One region of the Kitasatospora sp. NPDC058063 genome, then DNA from elsewhere that is predicted to be linked to it. Evidence: riboswitches for the same ligand, from Rfam matches in the RefSeq annotation. Region 1 holds a riboswitch; each other region holds the start of a gene.
The links. A riboswitch is a leader RNA that binds a small molecule or an ion and turns the genes downstream of it on or off. The one in region 1 is predicted to bind cobalamin.
Positions count from the first base shown of each region.

Region 1 (4,311 bases):
GACTACCTGGACGACGCCGGACGGCCGCGCTGGCACCTGCACCTGGCCGACAACTCCCCCACCGCCACCGCGCACTTCACCGCGGTCGCCTGCATGGGCCTGGCCGTCCACCTGACCGAGCTGGGCGCCGACCGGCTCGGCATCTGCCAGGCCGCGCCCTGCCGCAACGCCTACCTGGACACCTCGACCAACCGCTCCCGCCGCTACTGCTCGGACCGCTGCGCGACCCGCGCCAACGTGGCCGCCTACCGCGCCCGCAAGCGCCAGGAGGCGGAGGCGGCGGCCCGGGGCCACGCGTCCTAGACGTCCTCCACCCAGGCGCCGAGCCGGCGGGCGAGGCCCGGCACCCGGGCCAGCCGCGGGGTGAGCAGCAGCCGCTCCAGCCGGCGCCCCGGCGCCAGCCAGACCGGGCTCGGACGCAGCCGCAGCAGCACCCGGCCGAGCATCAGCTCGTCCGGCACGGCGCCGTAGCTGCGGCTGTCGCTGTCCACCGGGCGGTTGTCGGAGAGCAGCCACCAGCCCGTGGCCCGGCGCTCGGCGGCCCGCTTCACCACGAGCAGGTCCTGCTGGAAGGGGTGCCGGAAGACCACCACCGCGCCCGGCCGGATCGGCGCGCCGTAGCGGACCAGCAGCTGGTCGCCCTCGCGCAGGGTCGGGACCATCGACGGCCCCGCCACGTCGATCAGTCCGAACGGCAGCGCGCCGCCCCGGTCCGGCCCCCCGGCCCCGGCGCCCTGCGGTCGCGTGCTCCGCGCCACGACTCCTCCTCCTGCTCCGCCCGCCCCCAGTCTGCCGTACGGACCGTCACCGGTCCGATGTCCGGATTACCCCGGTTCCTGGTCCGTCTTTTGCCCTAGGCCCGCCGCCCGATCGCGAAACGGCGAGGCCGGAAGGGTAATCTCGGGCGCGGGAAGACGATCTAAGGAAGGACTCCCATGTTCTCTCGTCTGTTTGCACCTCGCGCCACCGCCCACGCCCACTGCGACCTGCCCTGCGGCGTGTACGACCCGGCTCAGGCCAAGCTGGAGGCCGAGTCGGTCAAGGCCACCCAGGAGAAGTACCAGGCCAACGAGGACCCGCACTTCCGCGCCCGCGCCATCATCATCAAGGAGCAGCGCGCCGAGGCCGTCAAGCACCACATCTCGGTGCTGTGGAGCGACTACTTCAAGGCCCCGCACTTCGAGAAGTACCCGCAGCTGCACCAGCTGATCAACGACACCCTGAAGGCCGCCTCGGCCGCCAAGGCGTCCACCGACCCGGCCACCGGCCAGGCCCTGCTGGACCTGATCGCCGAGGTCGACAAGATCTTCTGGGAGACCAAGCAGGCCTGAGCCTGACGCGTCGCCACCCGACCGCCCCCGTCCGCACCGCCGGACGGGGGCGGTCGCGCGTTCCCGGTCCCACCCAGGGCCGGTAAGGGTTGCCTGCCCTGAGTGGCTGTTATGCTGCCAGGGCGTCCGAGGGGGAAGTCCGGTGTGAATCCGGCGCTGACCCGCAACGGTGAGCACGGCCCGTACCAGCCCGTACGGCCCGCGCCAGCCCGATCGCCCCCGGCCGCTGAACTCCCGACAACTCGCCGCGGACTGCGAGGGGAACGGCGCCGCGGCACGCCTTCGGCCGGCGCCCGCCCCGGCGCACCCGCGGCCCGAGGCAAGGCGCACCCGTGGACCGTGCAGTCGTGGACCGTGCAGTCGGCCCGCCCACCCGTCGAATACCCGTCGTCCCGCTCGCCGCCGGCCTCGTCGCCGCCCTGCTGCTGTCGCTGCTCTGCGGGGTCGCCCTCGGCTCCTCCGGACTCGGCCTGCCCCGGGTGCTGCGGCTGCTGGGCGCCGGGCTGACGGGCGGACGGCTGGACGCGGGCGAGGCGGCCGCGTACGCGATCGTCTGGGAGATCCGGCTGCCGCGCACCGTGCTGGCCGCCGTCGTCGGCGCCGGACTCGCCGCCTGCGGGGTCGCCGTCCAGGCCCTGGTGCGCAACGCGCTGGCCGACCCCTTCGTGCTCGGCATCTCCTCCGGCGCGGCCGTCGGCGCCAACGCCGTCCTGCTCTTCGGCGCCTTCGCCTCGCTCGGGGTGTGGGCGATCTCCGCCTCCGCCTTCGGCTCCGCGCTGGCCGCCATGACGCTCGTCTACCTCGCCGCCCGCACCGCGTACGGACTCACCCCGCTGCGCCTGGTGCTCACCGGCACCGCCCTGTCCTACGGCTTCTCCGCCGCCACCACCCTGATGGTCTTCGCCGCCGACCGCGGCGAGGCCGCCCGGGGCGCCATGATGTGGCTGCTCGGCAGCCTCGGCGGCGCCACCTGGGGCAAGGTGCCGATCGCCGCCGTCACGGTGGTGGCCGGGCTCGCGTACCTGGCCTGCGCCGCCGGGCGGCTGGACGCGCTCGCCATGGGCGACGAGACCTCCGCCTCGCTCGGCGTGGACCCGGACCGGCTGCGCCGCGAGCTGTTCGTGGTGACGGCCGCCGTCACCGGCACCGTGGTCGCGGTCAGCGGGGCGATCGGCTTCGTCGGACTGCTGATGCCGCACCTGGCGCGGATGCTGGTCGGCGCCGGGCACCGCCGGGTGCTGGTGATCGCGCCGCTCGCCGGGGCACTGCTGCTGGTCTGGGTGGACATCGCCTCGCGCACCCTGCTGGCACCCGCCGAACTGCCCGTCGGTGTGTTCACCGCGGTGCTCGGCGTGCCCGCCTTCCTGCTGATGATGCGCCGCCGCGGCCAGGCCCTCGGAGGAACCCGGTGACCGACGTGACCACGGCGGCCGGCCCGGCCGACCCGACCGACCCGGCCGCGCCCACCCCGGCGCGGGCCCAGGACCTCGCCGTCGACGCCGTCTCGGTGGAGCTGGCCGGCACCCGGCTGGTCCACGAGGTGAACCTGGCGGCCGCCGCCGGGCAGGTGGTCGGGCTGGTCGGCCCGAACGGCAGCGGCAAGTCGACCCTGCTGCGCTGCGTCTACCGGGTGCTGAAGCCGGCCGGCGGCGTGGTCCGGCTGGCCGGCGACGACCTGCACGCCCTGAGCGCCCGCGACACGGCCCGCCGGGTGGCCGCGCTGACCCAGGAGCACTCCGCCGAGTTCGACTTCACCGTCGCCGAGGTGGTCGCCATGGGCCGGCTGCCGCACCGCCGCGGCTTCGGCTCCCCGGCCGACGGGGACGCGGAGCGCTGCGCCGGGGCACTGCGCAAGGTCCGGGCCGGGCACCTCGCCGAGCGCGGCTTCCTGAGCCTGTCCGGGGGCGAGAAGCAGCGGGTGCTGTTCGCCCGCGCGCTGGTCCAGGAACCGCGCCTGCTGGTGCTGGACGAACCCACCAACCACCTCGACATCGCCCACCAGTTGGAGGTGCTCGCGCTCGCCCGCGAGGCCGGCCCGACGGTGCTCACCGCGCTGCACGACCTCAACCTGGCGGCCGGCCACTGCGACCTGGTCTACGTGCTGCGGGCCGGGCGGATCGTCGCCTCCGGCCCGCCCCACGAGGTGCTCCGCCCCGCCCTGCTGGCCGAGGTGTTCGGCGTCCGCGCCACCCCGGTGCGGCACCCGGAGACCGGCGCCCTCCAGCTGCTGTTCGACCGGCTCGCCCCCTCCTCCTGACCCGTCCCGCCTGCCCAGAGGAACCACCTTGCGCACCAAGGCCGTTGCCACCGCCGCCCTGCTCGTCCTCGGACTCACCGCCTGCGGCGCCGAGATCGCCCCGAAGGAGGCCGCCACCGCCTCCGCCCACTACCCGGTGACGGTGGACAACTGCGGGCAGAAGCTCACCTTCGCGCAGAAGCCCGCCCGGGTGGTGACCAACGACGTCAACATCACCGAGCTGATGCTCTCCCTCGGCCTCGCCGACCGGATGGCCGGCTACGTGATGCCCGACGACAAGGGCCGGATCGACAAGGTGGCCTGGAAGGACGGCTACCAGCAGACCACCTGGCTCTCCAAGAAGGTGCTCACCAAGGAGATCGCCCTGGACGCCCGGGCCGACCTGGTCCTCGCCGGCTGGCACTACGGCTTCGACGAGGGCTCCGGCGTCACCCCGCAGGCGTTCAAGGCGCTCGGCGTCGACTCGTACGTGCTCAGCGAGTCCTGCCGCAGCGGCAAGGGCACCGAGCGCGGCGTGATGGACCCGCTGGAGGCCCTCTACACCGACCTGGCCAACCTCGGCGAGATCTTCGACGTCAAGGACCGCTCCGACAAACTGATCGCGGACTTCAAGGCGCAGATCGCCGCTGTCCCGCAGCCCGAGCGCCGCCCGTCCGTCTTCCTGTACGACAGCGGGCAGGACAAGCCGTACACCGCCGGGAAGTTCGCCGCCGCCAACGAGAT
Region 1 covers NZ_JBHVSD010000007.1:179,326-183,636, reverse strand. Annotated here, with positions in the region: gene ACFVUY_RS14415 (CGNR zinc finger domain-containing protein) at 1-303, shown strand, start outside; gene sodX (nickel-type superoxide dismutase maturation protease) at 300-662, opposite strand; gene sodN (superoxide dismutase, Ni) at 936-1,331, shown strand; cobalamin riboswitch at 1,421-1,571, shown strand; gene ACFVUY_RS14400 (FecCD family ABC transporter permease) at 1,679-2,743, shown strand; gene ACFVUY_RS14395 (ABC transporter ATP-binding protein) at 2,839-3,588, shown strand; gene ACFVUY_RS14390 (ABC transporter substrate-binding protein) at 3,617-4,311, shown strand, end outside.

Region 2 (4,311 bases), on a different contig from region 1:
CGTGGGCGTGCGGCAGCAAAGGCATGCGGTGTCTCCAGTGGTGCAGACCGGACCGCAGTGGTCCGGCGGGTCGGGGGCGGCGCGGGCGTCCGTACGGGCCCGATGGCCCGGTACGGCGGCGTGGCCGGTGCGTCCTCGGCCCCGCCCGTATCGGCTCGGCGGCGGTGGCCGACCCCCTCGATGGCTTCACCATAGTACCCCCGGGGGTATTATCGAAATCGTTCGGACATACCCCCGCCCGTATCGGCTCCCGAAGCCGTATGCTCGGAAATATACCGAGGGGGGTATCACGATGGCGCTGTGGCGCCCAGGAATCCGGCTTCGCCAACCAGGAGAAGGCCAAGGCCCGACCCGGAGGAGACAACCCCGTGATCTTCAGCCAGTACTACCTCGACTGCCTCTCCCAGGCCTCCTACCTGATCGCCGACGAACGCACCGGCCAGGCCGTGATCGTCGACCCCCGCCGGGACGTCGACGAGTACCTCGCCGACGCCATGGCGCGTGGCCTGACCGTCGTCGGCGTCATCAACACCCACTTCCACGCCGACTTCCTGGCCGGCCACCTCGAACTCGCCGCCCGCACCGGCGCCTGGATCGGCTACGGCCACCGCGCCGAGACCGAGTACCCGATTCGCAAGCTCACCGACGGCGAACGGATCGAACTCGGCGACGTCACCGTCCAGGTCCTCGAAACCCCCGGCCACACGCCCGAGTCGATCAGCATCCTGGTCTTCGAGCAGCCCGACGACACCGTCCCGTACGGTGTGCTCACCGGCGACGCGCTGTTCATCGGCGATGTCGGCCGCCCCGACCTGCTCGCCTCGGCCGGCGTCACCGCCGAGGAACTCGGCGCGATGCTCTACGACAGCGTCCACCACAAGCTGATGGGCCTGCCCGACGAGACCCTCGTCTTCCCCGCCCACGGTGCCGGCTCGGCCTGCGGCAAGAACCTCTCCGCCGACCGCCAGTCCACCATCGGGGCGCAGCGACTGACCAACTACGCCTGCCGGCCCATGGACCAGGACACCTTCGTCCGCATCGTCACCGCCGGCCAGTCCACCGCCCCCGCCTACTTCGGCCACGACGCCGCCCTCAACCGGCAGGACCGCCCGCTGCTGGATCCCACGAACGCAGCCCGCCCCCTGTGCCCCGAAGGCTTCAAGGAGGCCCGTTCCGCAGGCGCCGTCGTCCTCGACGCCCGCAGCCCCCAGGAGTTCGGCGCGGGACACATCCGCGGCGCCATCAACGTCCCCGTCGACGGCCGCTTCGCCGAACAGGCCGGCACCGTCCTCACCCCCGACAGCAGCATCGCGATCATCGCCCCGCAGGACCGCGAGGGCGAGGTCATCACCCGCCTCGCCCGCATCGGCTTCGACCACATCGCCGGCTACCTGCGCAACCCCGGCAACGCCCTGCCCGCCCTCGCCGACGAGGTCACCCCCGCCGGCCGCCTCACCGCCGACCGGCTCCGCACCGCCCTCGCCGACGAGCAGCCCCCCACCGTCCTGGACGTGCGCACCTGCGGCGAGCGCGAAACCGGCTCCATCGAAGAATCCCTGCACATCCCCCTGACCGAACTCCCCGGCCGCCTCGACGAGATCCCCACCGACCGCCCCCTCGTCGTCCACTGCGCCAGCGGCCACCGCTCCTCCATCGCCGCCAGCCTGCTGCGCCACCACGGCCACACCGAGGTCTCCGACCTCCTCGGCGGCTACGCCGCCTGGCACACCCTCACCCACCCCGCCCAGGTCTGAACCCAGCTGCCCCGGGCCACCCCCGTCGGGGTCCCGGAGTGCTCCCGAAGCCGCGCCCGCCACGGGACTTCAGGACACGATCCCGGTCCTGGAGTCCGGCGAGCGTCGCGACCGTGCTGGTGCCGATGGTCCGGCCCGGGGAAGTGCCGGCATCCCCCTCGTCGCACGTCTGCTTCAGCAGCGAGCATCGGGTGTTGCGGGCTGCCGGCTCGGACGAGCTGTTGCAGTAGATCGGGATGGCACTCGCCCAGGCCCCGTTTGCAGGCCGGTCTGCTTCGGGTCCTGGGCGCCAGGCTCCGGAACGAGGCCGGGGAGAGCTCGGCGTGGCGAGATCCCGATGGTGCGACGCGAGCACGAATCCCTGGACTTACTAGGACGTCCAACTATATGGTCGATGACAGGTCCGCGGTGTCAGGGAAGCCGGTGTGAGTCCGGCACGGTCCCGCCACTGTGACCGGGGAGTCCGTCCTCGCAGATGACGGCCACTGGCAGCCAGCCGGGAAGGCCTGAGGGCGTGCGGTGATCCGGGAGTCAGGATACCGGCCGCGGGTGATCCGTGTTTTCCACGAGGATGGAGACGACACGCATGACTCCGGGCTGCTCCCGTTCCGCTGCTCCTGGCTGTCCTGTGCCGACGGCTGTCGGAGCCCACCTGCTCTGACGGTACGTCATGCCACCGCCACCGTGACGTTGCGGGGCCGCATCACCGTGCGCCCGACCGTCGGCGGCGGCCTCCATTCCTCCTCTCCCCACCCCTGTCGAGAGAAGGAACCGATGGTCCGAGAACTGACCCACTTCATCGCCGGAAAGCCCACTGTCGGCACCTCCGGTCGCTTCGGCGACGTGTACGACCCCAACACCGGCCGGGTGCAGGCCCGGGTGCCCCTGGCGAGCCGCGCCGAGGTCGAGGCGGTGATCGCCGACGCCGCGCAGGCCCAGCCCGCGTGGGCCGCCTGGAACCCGCAGCGGCGGGCCCGCGTCCTGCTGCGCTTCCTCCAGCTGGTCGAGCAGGAGAAGGAGGAACTGGCCCGGCTGCTCTCCGCCGAGCACGGCAAGACCGTGGCCGACGCCCACGGCGACCTCCAACGCGGGCTGGAGGTCGTGGAGTTCGCCGCCGGGATCCCGCACCTGCTGAAGGGCGAGTTCAGCGACAACGCGGGCACCGGCATCGACGTCTACTCGATGCGCCAGCCGCTCGGCGTGGTCGCGGGCATCACGCCGTTCAACTTCCCGGCGATGATCCCGCTCTGGAAGGCCGCGCCTGCGCTGGCCTGCGGAAACGCCTTCGTGCTCAAGCCCTCGGAGCGCGATCCCTCGGTGCCGCTGCGGCTGGCCGAGCTGTTCCTGGAGGCCGGGCTGCCGCCGGGCGTGCTCAACGTGGTCAACGGCGGCAAGGAGGCCGTGGACACCCTGCTGGAGGACCCGCGGGTGCAGGCCCTCGGCTTCGTCGGCTCCACACCGGTCGCCCAGTACGTGTACGCCACCGCCGCCGCGCACGGGAAGCGGGCGCAGTGCTTCGGCGGCGCCAAGAACCACATGATCGTGATGCCGGACGCCGACCTCGACCAGGCGGCCGACGCGCTGGTCGGCGCCGGGTACGGATCGGCCGGCGAGCGGTGCATGGCGATCTCGGTGGCCGTCCCGGTGGGGGAGGAGACCGCGGACGCCCTGGTGGCGAAGCTGGTCGAGCGGATCGGCGCGCTCAAGGTCGGACGCTCGGACGACCCGGCGGCGGACTTCGGCCCGCTGGTGGGCCGTGACGCGCTGGACCGGGTCCGCGGCTACCTGGACCTCGGGGTCGAGGAGGGCGCCGAACTCGTCGTGGACGGACGGGACTTCCGCCTGGAGGGGCACGAGGACGGCTACTTCCTGGGCGCCACCCTCTTCGACCGGGTCACGCCCGGCATGCGGATCTACCGGGAGGAGATCTTCGGCCCGGTGCTGACCGTGGTGCGTGCCGCCGACTACGAGGAGGCGCTGCGGCTGCCCAGTGAGCACGAGTTCGGCAACGGCGTGGCCATCTACACCCGGGACGGCGACACCGCCCGGGACTTCGCCCGCCGGGTGAACACCGGCATGGTCGGGGTCAACGTGCCGATCCCGGTGCCGATCGCGTACCACACCTTCGGCGGCTGGAAGCGCTCCGGCTTCGGGGACCTCAACCAGCACGGGCCGGACGCGATCCGCTTCTACACCCGCACCCGCACCGTCACCTCGCGCTGGCCCTCCGGGGTCAAGGAGGGCGCGAGCTTCACCATGCCGACGATGGGATGAGCGCGATGCACGACCTCACCGAGGACCAGCGCGCCATCGCCCGGACCACCCGGGCCTTCGCCGAGGAGTACCTCGCGCCGCACGCCGTGGAGTGGGACCAGGCCAAGCACTTCCCGGTGGACGTGCTGCGCAAGGCAGCCGACCTGGGTCTGGCCGGTGTGTACGTCCGGGAGGGCGCGGGCGGCTCCGAACTCTCCCGGCTGGACGGCGTGGTGGCCTTCGAGGCACTCGCCACCGGCTGCCCGTCCATCGCCGCCTACCTGTCCATCCACAACATGGTCGC
Region 2 covers NZ_JBHVSD010000012.1:234,310-238,620, forward strand. Annotated here, with positions in the region: gene ACFVUY_RS22720 (rhodanese-like domain-containing protein) at 1-25, opposite strand, end outside; gene ACFVUY_RS22725 (rhodanese-like domain-containing protein) at 369-1,754, shown strand; cobalamin riboswitch at 2,126-2,317, shown strand; gene ACFVUY_RS22730 (CoA-acylating methylmalonate-semialdehyde dehydrogenase) at 2,529-4,028, shown strand; gene ACFVUY_RS22735 (acyl-CoA dehydrogenase family protein) at 4,025-4,311, shown strand, end outside.
Region 2: linked by a shared signal. The riboswitch ahead of ACFVUY_RS22730 (CoA-acylating methylmalonate-semialdehyde dehydrogenase) and the one ahead of ACFVUY_RS14400 (FecCD family ABC transporter permease) in region 1 are both predicted to bind cobalamin.

Region 3 (4,311 bases), on a different contig from region 1:
GCGGCGACATCGTCGCCATCCACCGCGCCGCCACCGGCGGCGATCCGGGCGCCGTCGAGGAGTTCTGGCGAGACGAGTACCGCCTCAACGCCCGGATCGCCCGCTACCCCAAGCCCTACGTCGCGCTCATGAGCGGCATCGTGATGGGCGGCGGGGTCGGCGTCTCCGCCCACGGCAGCGTCCGGATCGTCACCGAGAGCACGCGCGTCGCCCTCCCGGAGGCCGGCATCGGCTTCGTCCCCGACGTCGGCGGCACCTACCTGCTCGCCCTCGCCCCCGGGGAGCTCGGCACCCACCTCGCCCTCACCGCGGGTTCCGTCGGTGCCGCCGACGCCCTGCTGTGCGGGCTCGCCGACCACTTCGTCCCCGCTGAACGACTGCCCGCCCTGCTGGACGACCTGGCCGAACTGCCCGTCCACGACGCCCTCGAACGGAACGTCGAGCCCGCGCCGACCGGTGCGCTGGCCGACCGACGCGGGTGGATCGACAGCTGCTACGCGGCCGGAACCGTGGAGGAGATCCTGGACCGGCTGCGGGAGAGCGGCGAACCCGAGGCGAAGAAGGCCGTCGACCGGATCGCCGCCAACTCCCCGACCGCCGTGAAGGCGACGCTCGCCGCGCTGCGCCGGGCCCGGGCACTCGGCCCGCTGGAGGCCGTCCTCGACCAGGAGTACCGCACCTCCTGCGCGGCGCTCGCCACGCCGGACCTCGCCGAGGGCATCCGGGCCCAGGTGATCGACAAGGACCGTTCGCCACGATGGCGTCCGGCGACGCTGAGCGCCGTCGAACCCGCCACCGTGGCCCGCTACTTCGCCCCGCTCGGCGAGCGCGAACTCGGCCTTGCCACCACAACCCCCCTGGAGCGCTGGTGACCCTCACCATCGGATTCATCGGACTGGGCAACATGGGCGGCCCGATGGCCGCCAACCTCGTCGAGGCCGGACATCAGGTGACCGGCTACGACCTCGCGCCGGAGGCGCTGCGGCAAGCGGAGACGGCCGGCGTCCGCCCGGCGGCCTCCGCCGCCGCGGCGGCCCGACAGGCCGACGTCGTCATCAGCATGCTGCCGGCCGGCCGCCACGTCCTGGCCGCCTACGCGGAGCTGCTGCCGTCAGCCCGTCCGGGCACCCTCTTCGTGGACTGCTCCACGATCGACGTCGCCGACGCCAGGGAGGCGCACGACCTGGCCGTACGTGCCGGGCAGCGCGCGGTGGACGCGCCGGTCTCCGGTGGGGTGGTCGGCGCGACGGCTGCGAGCCTGACCTTCATGGTCGGCGCCGAAGAGGCCGAATTCGCCGCGGTCAAGCCCGTGTTGGCGGTCATGGGGCGCAAGGTGGTGCACTGCGGCGCGGCCGGTGCCGGCCAGGCGGCGAAGGTCTGCAACAACATGATCCTCGGCATCTCGATGATCGCGGTCAGCGAGGCCTTCGTGCTCGGCGAGAGCCTCGGGCTCAGCCACCAGGCGTTGTTCGACGTGGCCTCCACCGCCTCCGGGCAGTGCTGGGCGCTCACCAGCAACTGTCCCGTCCCCGGGCCGGTGCCGGCCAGCCCGGCCAACCGCGACTACGCCGCCGGGTTCGCCGCCGCCCTGATGGCCAAGGACCTCGGACTGGCCGCCGGCGCGGCCGAAGCCGCGGGCCTGCCCACGGAACTCGGGCGCAAGGCAGCGCAGTTGTACGCGGACTTCGCGTCGTCCGAAGGCTCGGGCCTGGACTTCTCGGCGATCATCACCACCCTCGGGAAGGACACCGCATGACGTAGGAGACGATCCTGGTCGAACGCAAGGGCCGGGTCGGGCTGATCACGCTCGACCGCCCGAAGGCGCTCGACGCGCTGAACACCCAGCTGATGAACGAGGTGGTCGCGGCCGCGGCCACCTTCGACCGCGCCCCGGAGATCGGCTGTCTGGTGGTCACCGGTTCGGAGAAGGCCTTCGCGGCCGGCGCGGACATCAAGGAGATGCAGTCCCTCGAGTTCGTCGACGCCTACCTCGGCGACTGGTTCGCCGCCTGGGACCGCTTCGCCGCCCTGCGCAAGCCCGTGGTGGCGGCCGTCGCGGGCTACGCGCTGGGCGGCGGTTGCGAGTTGGCGATGATGTGCGACGTCCTGGTGGCGGCGGACACCGCGGCGCGCGTGGCATCCGGGTCCGGGCCCGGGATCCCTTGACCCGCTGTTCGGGCATCGCCATGATGGGCCGTCATGTTGTGACTCCGCCGCTGGGGGAAGTCCGGTTCGAATCCGGCGCTGACCCGCAACGGTAGGCCGCCGACCCCGCGTCGGCGGCGAGCCCGAGTACCCGTCGGCGGAGGTGTGTCACCCCTCCTCCCGTCGTGGTCTGCGGGCCGGAGCCCGCTGGCCCCTCGGCGCTCGCCGACGCCTTCCGGGCCCCTGCGCCCAGGCCCGGAAAGGCATCCCATGCCCGCTGTTCGCCGCTCCCTCGGTCTGCTCGCGATACCCGCCCTCACGCTCGCCACCGCACTCCCGGCGGCCACCGCCGCCCACGCTGCTCCCGCCACCTCGACGTCGTCGCCGACGGTCCGTCCCGACGCCGCCGCGGGTGGCTGGCTGGCCCGCCAGCTCGTCGACGGCGACCACTTCGAGTCCGTCTTCAACGGGACCGCCTACCCCGACCAGGGCCTGACCATCGATGCCGTGCTGGCCTTCGCCGCGTCGCACAGCTCCGACGAGGCCGCCGCGAAGGCCACCGCCTGGCTGGCGAAGCCCGAGATCATCGGCGGCTACCTCGGCGACGGCACCACCGAGGCCTACGCGGGCGCGACCGCCAAGCTGCTGCTCGCCGTCGAGGTGCGCGGCGGGAACCCGACGGCCTTCGGCGGAGTCGACCTGCCGGCCCGGCTGCGCTCGCTGCAGACCGCCGAAGGCCGCTTCTCCGACCGCTCGCAGTGGGGCGACTACAGCAACGCCTTCGGCCAGTCGCTGGCCCTGATCGCCCTGCACCGCACGCCCGGTGACGCCCCGGCGGCGGCCGTGGACTACCTCGCCAACAGCCAGTGCGCGGACGGGGGCTTCCCCGTCTCCTTCGGCCAGGCCGCCTGCACCAGCGACCCGGACGCCACCGCCCTGGCCGCCCAGGCCCTCGCCGCCACCGGCCGCACCGCCAAGGCGAACGCGGGCCTCGGCTGGCTCACCGCCCACCAGAACGCCGACGGCGGGTTCGCGGCCGCCGGGTCGACCACCTCCAACGCCAACAGCACGGGCCTGGCCACCCAGGCGCTGCTCTCCGGTGGACGCCTCGGCTCCGGCCTCAAGGGCTGGGGCCGGCTGGTGAAGTTCCAGCAGGGCTGCGCCGCCGACCCGGCGCTCCGTGGCGCCGTCGTCTACGACGCGTCCGGCTTCAACGCGGGCAACGGCGCCCGGGCCACCGCGCAGGCCGTCCTCGGCCTCGCGGGTACCCCGCTGGCCACGCTCTCCGCCGCCGGGGCCCGCCCGGACGCGCCCACCCTGGCCTGCCCGACCCCGGCCACGCGCTGAACACACCTGACATCAGGAGGATTTCACCGATGACCGACACCTTCATGGTGGCCCGCCCGGCCCGCCGTACGCTCGGCTCGATCGCCGCGGCCGCCGCCCTCACCGCCGGACTGCTCGGCGTCTCCGCCGTCCAGGCCCCGCAGGCGCAGGCGGTCGCTTGCAGCGGGACCACCGGAGTCACCGTCGTGGTCGACTTCACCGCCGTCGGCGGCGGCGTCCAGACCGGGTGCGCGCCCGGTGACCCGGCCAGCGGCCTCGCCGCGCTCACCGGCGCCGGATTCTCGTACGCCTTCCACCCGCGCTACCCGGGCTTCGTCTGCACCATCAACGCCCTGCCGACGACCTGCACCAACCCCACCGGCAGCGCCTACTGGTCGTACTGGCACGCCCAGCACGGCGGCCCCTGGTCGTACAGCAGCCTCGGTGCCGGCAGCTACAACCCGGCACCCGGAGACGTCGAGGGCTGGTCCTTCGGCGCCGGCGCGCAGCCGGGCATCACCGCCCCCTGACCCGTCTGCCCGTACACGTCGACGCCCCGGCCTCCCCGATGAGGGAGGCCGGGGCACAGGGGTCAGGCGTGGGGTGCCCGCCGGCGCCGGACGAGGTGGTCGTACAGCACGCCCAGCCCGCCCAGCCCCGCCAGCAGGCTCGCCACACCCACGTAGCAGCCTGCCATCCATCGGGAAGCACCGATCGGAACCCGTCCCTCTGCTCCGCGAAGCCGGCGGGCGATCGCCCGCCGAGGCCATGATCCTCCTTCGCCCGGCCACTCACCGGACCGGGCACGGGAGCCGCCGTCGCGGCGGTCCCGGTGCTCGG
Region 3 covers NZ_JBHVSD010000012.1:239,684-243,994, forward strand. Annotated here, with positions in the region: gene ACFVUY_RS22740 (enoyl-CoA hydratase/isomerase family protein) at 1-872, shown strand, start outside; gene mmsB (3-hydroxyisobutyrate dehydrogenase) at 869-1,756, shown strand; partial or broken gene ACFVUY_RS22750 (enoyl-CoA hydratase-related protein) at 1,768-2,160, shown strand; cobalamin riboswitch at 2,179-2,319, shown strand; gene ACFVUY_RS22755 (prenyltransferase/squalene oxidase repeat-containing protein) at 2,416-3,492, shown strand; gene ACFVUY_RS22760 (flagellar hook-length control protein FliK) at 3,522-4,001, shown strand.
Region 3: linked by a shared signal. The riboswitch ahead of ACFVUY_RS22755 (prenyltransferase/squalene oxidase repeat-containing protein) and the one ahead of ACFVUY_RS14400 (FecCD family ABC transporter permease) in region 1 are both predicted to bind cobalamin.

Region 4 (4,311 bases), on a different contig from region 1:
TGGATCAGCTGCCGTAGCGCAGCGAGACGGTGTCGCCGAGGTGGACGGTGGTGGCCCGGGTGGCGGCGGTGGAGGCGGTGCCGTCGAGACTGACCTTCCAGGTGGAGGAGCCGCTGTTGGCGGTGCCGTTGAGCGTGGTGACGGCGCCGCCGCCGGTGGACGGGGTGACGGAGGTGACGCAGCCGCTCGGGACGGCTGTGGCCGCCGCGTCGAGGACGTCGCCGAGGGTCGTGGTGGTGCCGGTGGGGGTGAGGGTGATGGCGCAGACCTTGAGGTTGCTGGTGCCGTCGTCGACGACCAGGGCGAGCTTCGCGGCCGTACCCGCGGTGAAGTCGCCGGTGGCGGCCCAGACGGGCTCGCCCGAGGTGGTCGGTGTCGGCGGGGTGGCGGTGAACCCGGCGCCGACGACGGCGCGCAGGCCGTCGACGGAGGCGTAGGGGGACGGGGAGGTGTCGGTGGGCAGGTACTTGAAGCCGCCGCCGGGCTTGAACTGCTGGGCGATGAGGAAGTCGAGCGGGGTCTTGCCGGTACCGCTGGTGAAGTCGGTGCCCTGGGGGTTGATGCCGCAGGCGTTGAGACCGGACACGGCCCAGCCGTTGGAGTCGGTGTTGACGCCGAACATGGCGTTGAAGGCGCCGGAGGAGGCGAGCTTGCCCTTGAGGAAGTTCTTCGCGGCCACGACCGCGGCGTCGGTGTTCGGGACGCCGCCGGCACACAGCGAGGCCATGGCGGCACCGGTCATGTCGATGTCGCTGCCCTGGGCGAGCGCCGTCGGGTCCCCGGCGGCCTTGCTGTAGTTCCAGCCGCCGTCGTTGTGCTGGTTGGCGCGCACGGCCGCGACCGAGGCGTTCAGCAGGGCCTGCGGGACGCGTTGTCCGCCGCTCCGGGTCTTGGCGCCGCCGAGGGCGAGCAGGCCGAAGACGGTCCCGTTGAAGTTCGCGGACGGGCCGTAGTAGCCGGGTTCGGCGGTCTGCCAGTAGGCGGCGAGGTCGGCCACGAGGTTGCGGCCCGGGCCGATCCGCGCGGGGTCGATGCCGGCCGCGTAGGAGTTGAGGATGCCGCGCTCGTAGTCGGTGACGACCGGCGAGGTGCTCGGCCAGCTGCTCGCGGCGAGCTGGTTGCGGTAGACCAGGCGCGCGTTCTTGCTCGTGTCGCCGCCAGGGGTGACATCGGCCGCGGCGGTGCCGGCGGCGGCGAGCGCGCCGAAGGCCCACTCGTTGGAGAGCCCGCCGCCGGTGACGTAGCTGCCGTCGGCGGCCTGGAGGGACTTGAGGTACGTGACGCCGGTGCTTCTGGAGGTGGCTATCTGGCTCGGCGAGGCGGTGGCGTGCGCAGGGACGGCCGACATCAGGAGGGCGCCGGCGGCCATCGAGACGGTCGCCGCGGAAGCGAGACGTGAGGGGACGAAGCGCGAGTGCGCGGGAACGGACACGGAACGGGCTCCTTGGGGTGACGGGCGCGCCGGTCCTGCCCCGGGTCCCGGCGCACTCGTTCCAGGAGCGCGGCGGTACGGGGCGGCGGCCGCCCGGATCGCGTGGGCTGGCTGGTGCTGGTGCTGCACGACCGCGCGGGCATTCGGGCTCGGGGCCGGTGCAACCACCGCCCCACACCGCTGCGCGTCAGCTCCGGATTCGCACCGGATTCCCCCGCTCGGCCACCGCGGACGTTACCGCACCCGTGAACGGATCTACGAGGTGGCGAAAGCGACATGACGACTCGTTGACGATGGCTCCGAGCACATGGTGTGATGAACCGCTTTTTAATCCTCGGCAGTCAGGGGAAGCCGGTCCGATTCCGGCGCTGACCCGCAACCGTAGACCCGCCCGCAAGGGCCGGTGAGCCGGAATGCCTGCGCCGGGGCCTTGTTCTTGAGTGCATGCGTCGTCGTGGACTACGACGCGGTCGCGACGGGCCCCCGTACCGGGGAGAGCCGTCGGCTGCGTCGTGGGACCCCGACGACCGATCGGGGAGTCGCCGGTGAGGGTCAGCAGCAGTCCTACGCGTCACAGAAGCAGAGAACTGGGCTCGCTTCTGGTCACCACGGCCGTCGCGGTGGCCGCGGGAGGAACCGTCCTGCTGGGCCACCCCGGCTCCGCGGCAGCCGATCCGATCGAGCAGTGCACGGCGACGACGGGCGCGATCGTCGCCGTCGACTTCAGCCACTGGGGCGGCGGGGTCGTCCGGGGCTGTGACGCCCACCCCACGACGGGCATGAACCTGCTGCACAACGCGGGATTCACCACGACCGGAACCGAGCACGACGGGCCCGCCTTCATCTGCCGACTCGGCACCGGGACCTTCAACGGCGGTGTCCAGTACCCGACTCCGGCCGAGGAGCCGTGCGTCAACACCCCGCAGGCCACCGCGTACTGGTCGTACTGGATCGCCGCACCCGGCCAACAGACCTGGTCCTACAGCCGGTTCGGCGCCGGCACGCAGCAGCCCAAGCCCGGTGAGGTCGAGGCCTGGGTGTACGGCGGCACCGACATCGGGGGCACCAGCGGGGCGCCGAGCTTCACCCTGGACTCCGTCCGGGCCAAGGCCGGCGGCCCCTCGCCCTCCGCGACCCCTTCGCCGTCCGCGAGCCCGACCGGTCCCAGTGCCACCGGCGACCCGGCCGCGGCCGCGGCCTGGCTGGCCGGACAACTGGTCGGCGGCGACCACATGGAGAACTGGGCCGCCCCGGGGCCGGACTACCCCCGGACCGCTCTCACCGCCATCGCGCTCGCCGCCGCGGGCACGCAGGACCCGGCGCTGCGGAAGGTCGTCGGCTTCCTCGCCGACCACACCGACGCGTTCCTCCACCCCGCCGGCCCCACCGGCACGCCCGACACGCGGGCCGCCGCGCTGCTGGCCCTCGTCGCCGAGAGCACCGGCCGCGACCCGCGCACCTTCGGCGGGCGGGACCTGATCGCCGCGCTCACCGACCACGTCTGCACCGCAGCCGGGGAGAACGGCAACTGCACGGCCGCCGGGGACTTCCTCGGCGCGGCCTCGCCCTGGGTCCAGTCCCTCGGCGTCATCGCGCTCCAGCGCGCCGGCGTCACCCCGCCCGCGCCGGCGCTCGCCCGCTTCACGGCCCTCCAGTGCGCCGACGGCGGCATGGCCGGCTCGATGATCGTCGCGGGTGAGCACTGCGAGTCGGACCCGCTCACCACCGCCGTCGCCGTCCTCGCCCTGCGGACCGCCCCCGGGTACGAGGCGGCGGCGAGGAAGGCCACCGACCAGCTGGCGGCGAGCCAGCAGCCGGACGGCTCCCTCCTCCCGTACGTCGGCGCCCCCGGCGACACCACCAGCACCGCGAGCGCCGCCCAGGCCTTCCAGGCCACCGGCCAGGGCGCCCGCCGGGCCGCAGCCACCGCCTGGCTCGCCGCCCGCCAGAACAAGGACGGCGGCTTCGGCCCGGATGCGGTCACCACCGACCCGGACGCCGCGGCCACCGAACAGGCGATCCTGGCTCTGACGGGCACCGACCTCACCAGCGTCCGGCACAACCCGGACGGCGCCACCATTCCGCCGACCACCACGCCGACCACGCCGGCCACCACGCCCCCGACCACGCCCGCGGGGCGAAAGCCGGACGCTGCCAAGGGCAGCGCCTACCTCACCGACCCGGCCCGGCTGATCGACGGCCACTACTACGAGGGGTTCCCGGCCTTCGCCGACTTCGGCCTGACCATCGACGGGGCCTACGCCCTCGCCGCGACCGGCACCGACGACGCGGCGCTGCGCCGGATCGTCGACTTCCTGGACCAGCAGGGCAAGGACGCGAGCGAGCGCACCGTCAACGACTGGACGGCCATCGGTACCGAGTACGCCGGCGGTGGGTCGATCGGCAAGGAGGCGCTGCTCGCCGAGGTGGTCGGCCGCGACCCGCGCGCCTTCGGCGGTCACGACCTGATCGCCGCCCTCGCCGCGCTGGTGTGCACCAAGGCCGACGCGAACACCGGCTGCGCCGCCCCGGGCAACTACGTCTACGCGACCTCGGTGTTCTCCCAGGCGCTCGCCGTCATGGCCCAGCTCCGGGCCGGGGACGCCGCCAACGCCGCCCCTGCGATCGCCTACCTGAGAGGCCTCCAGCACCCGGACGGCTCCTGGCCGAGCCTGATCCCCGCCACCGGCGACTCCGACGTGGACAGCACGGCGATGGCCGTCATGGCCCTGACCCTGGTTCCGGGTGACGAAGCTGCGCAGGCGGTCGACAAGGGGCTCGGCTGGCTCGCCTCGCGGCAGCTGCCCGACGGCGGCTTCCCCGGTGCGGCCGGCGACTCGACCAACTCGGCCGCGCTGGCCGTCCAGGGCATGACGCTG
Region 4 covers NZ_JBHVSD010000012.1:244,883-249,193, forward strand. Annotated here, with positions in the region: gene ACFVUY_RS22765 (adenosylcobinamide amidohydrolase) at 1-17, shown strand, start outside; gene ACFVUY_RS22770 (hypothetical protein) at 5-1,369, opposite strand; cobalamin riboswitch at 1,570-1,647, opposite strand; cobalamin riboswitch at 1,731-1,872, shown strand; gene ACFVUY_RS22775 (prenyltransferase/squalene oxidase repeat-containing protein) at 1,978-4,311, shown strand, end outside.
Region 4: linked by a shared signal. The riboswitch ahead of ACFVUY_RS22775 (prenyltransferase/squalene oxidase repeat-containing protein) and the one ahead of ACFVUY_RS14400 (FecCD family ABC transporter permease) in region 1 are both predicted to bind cobalamin.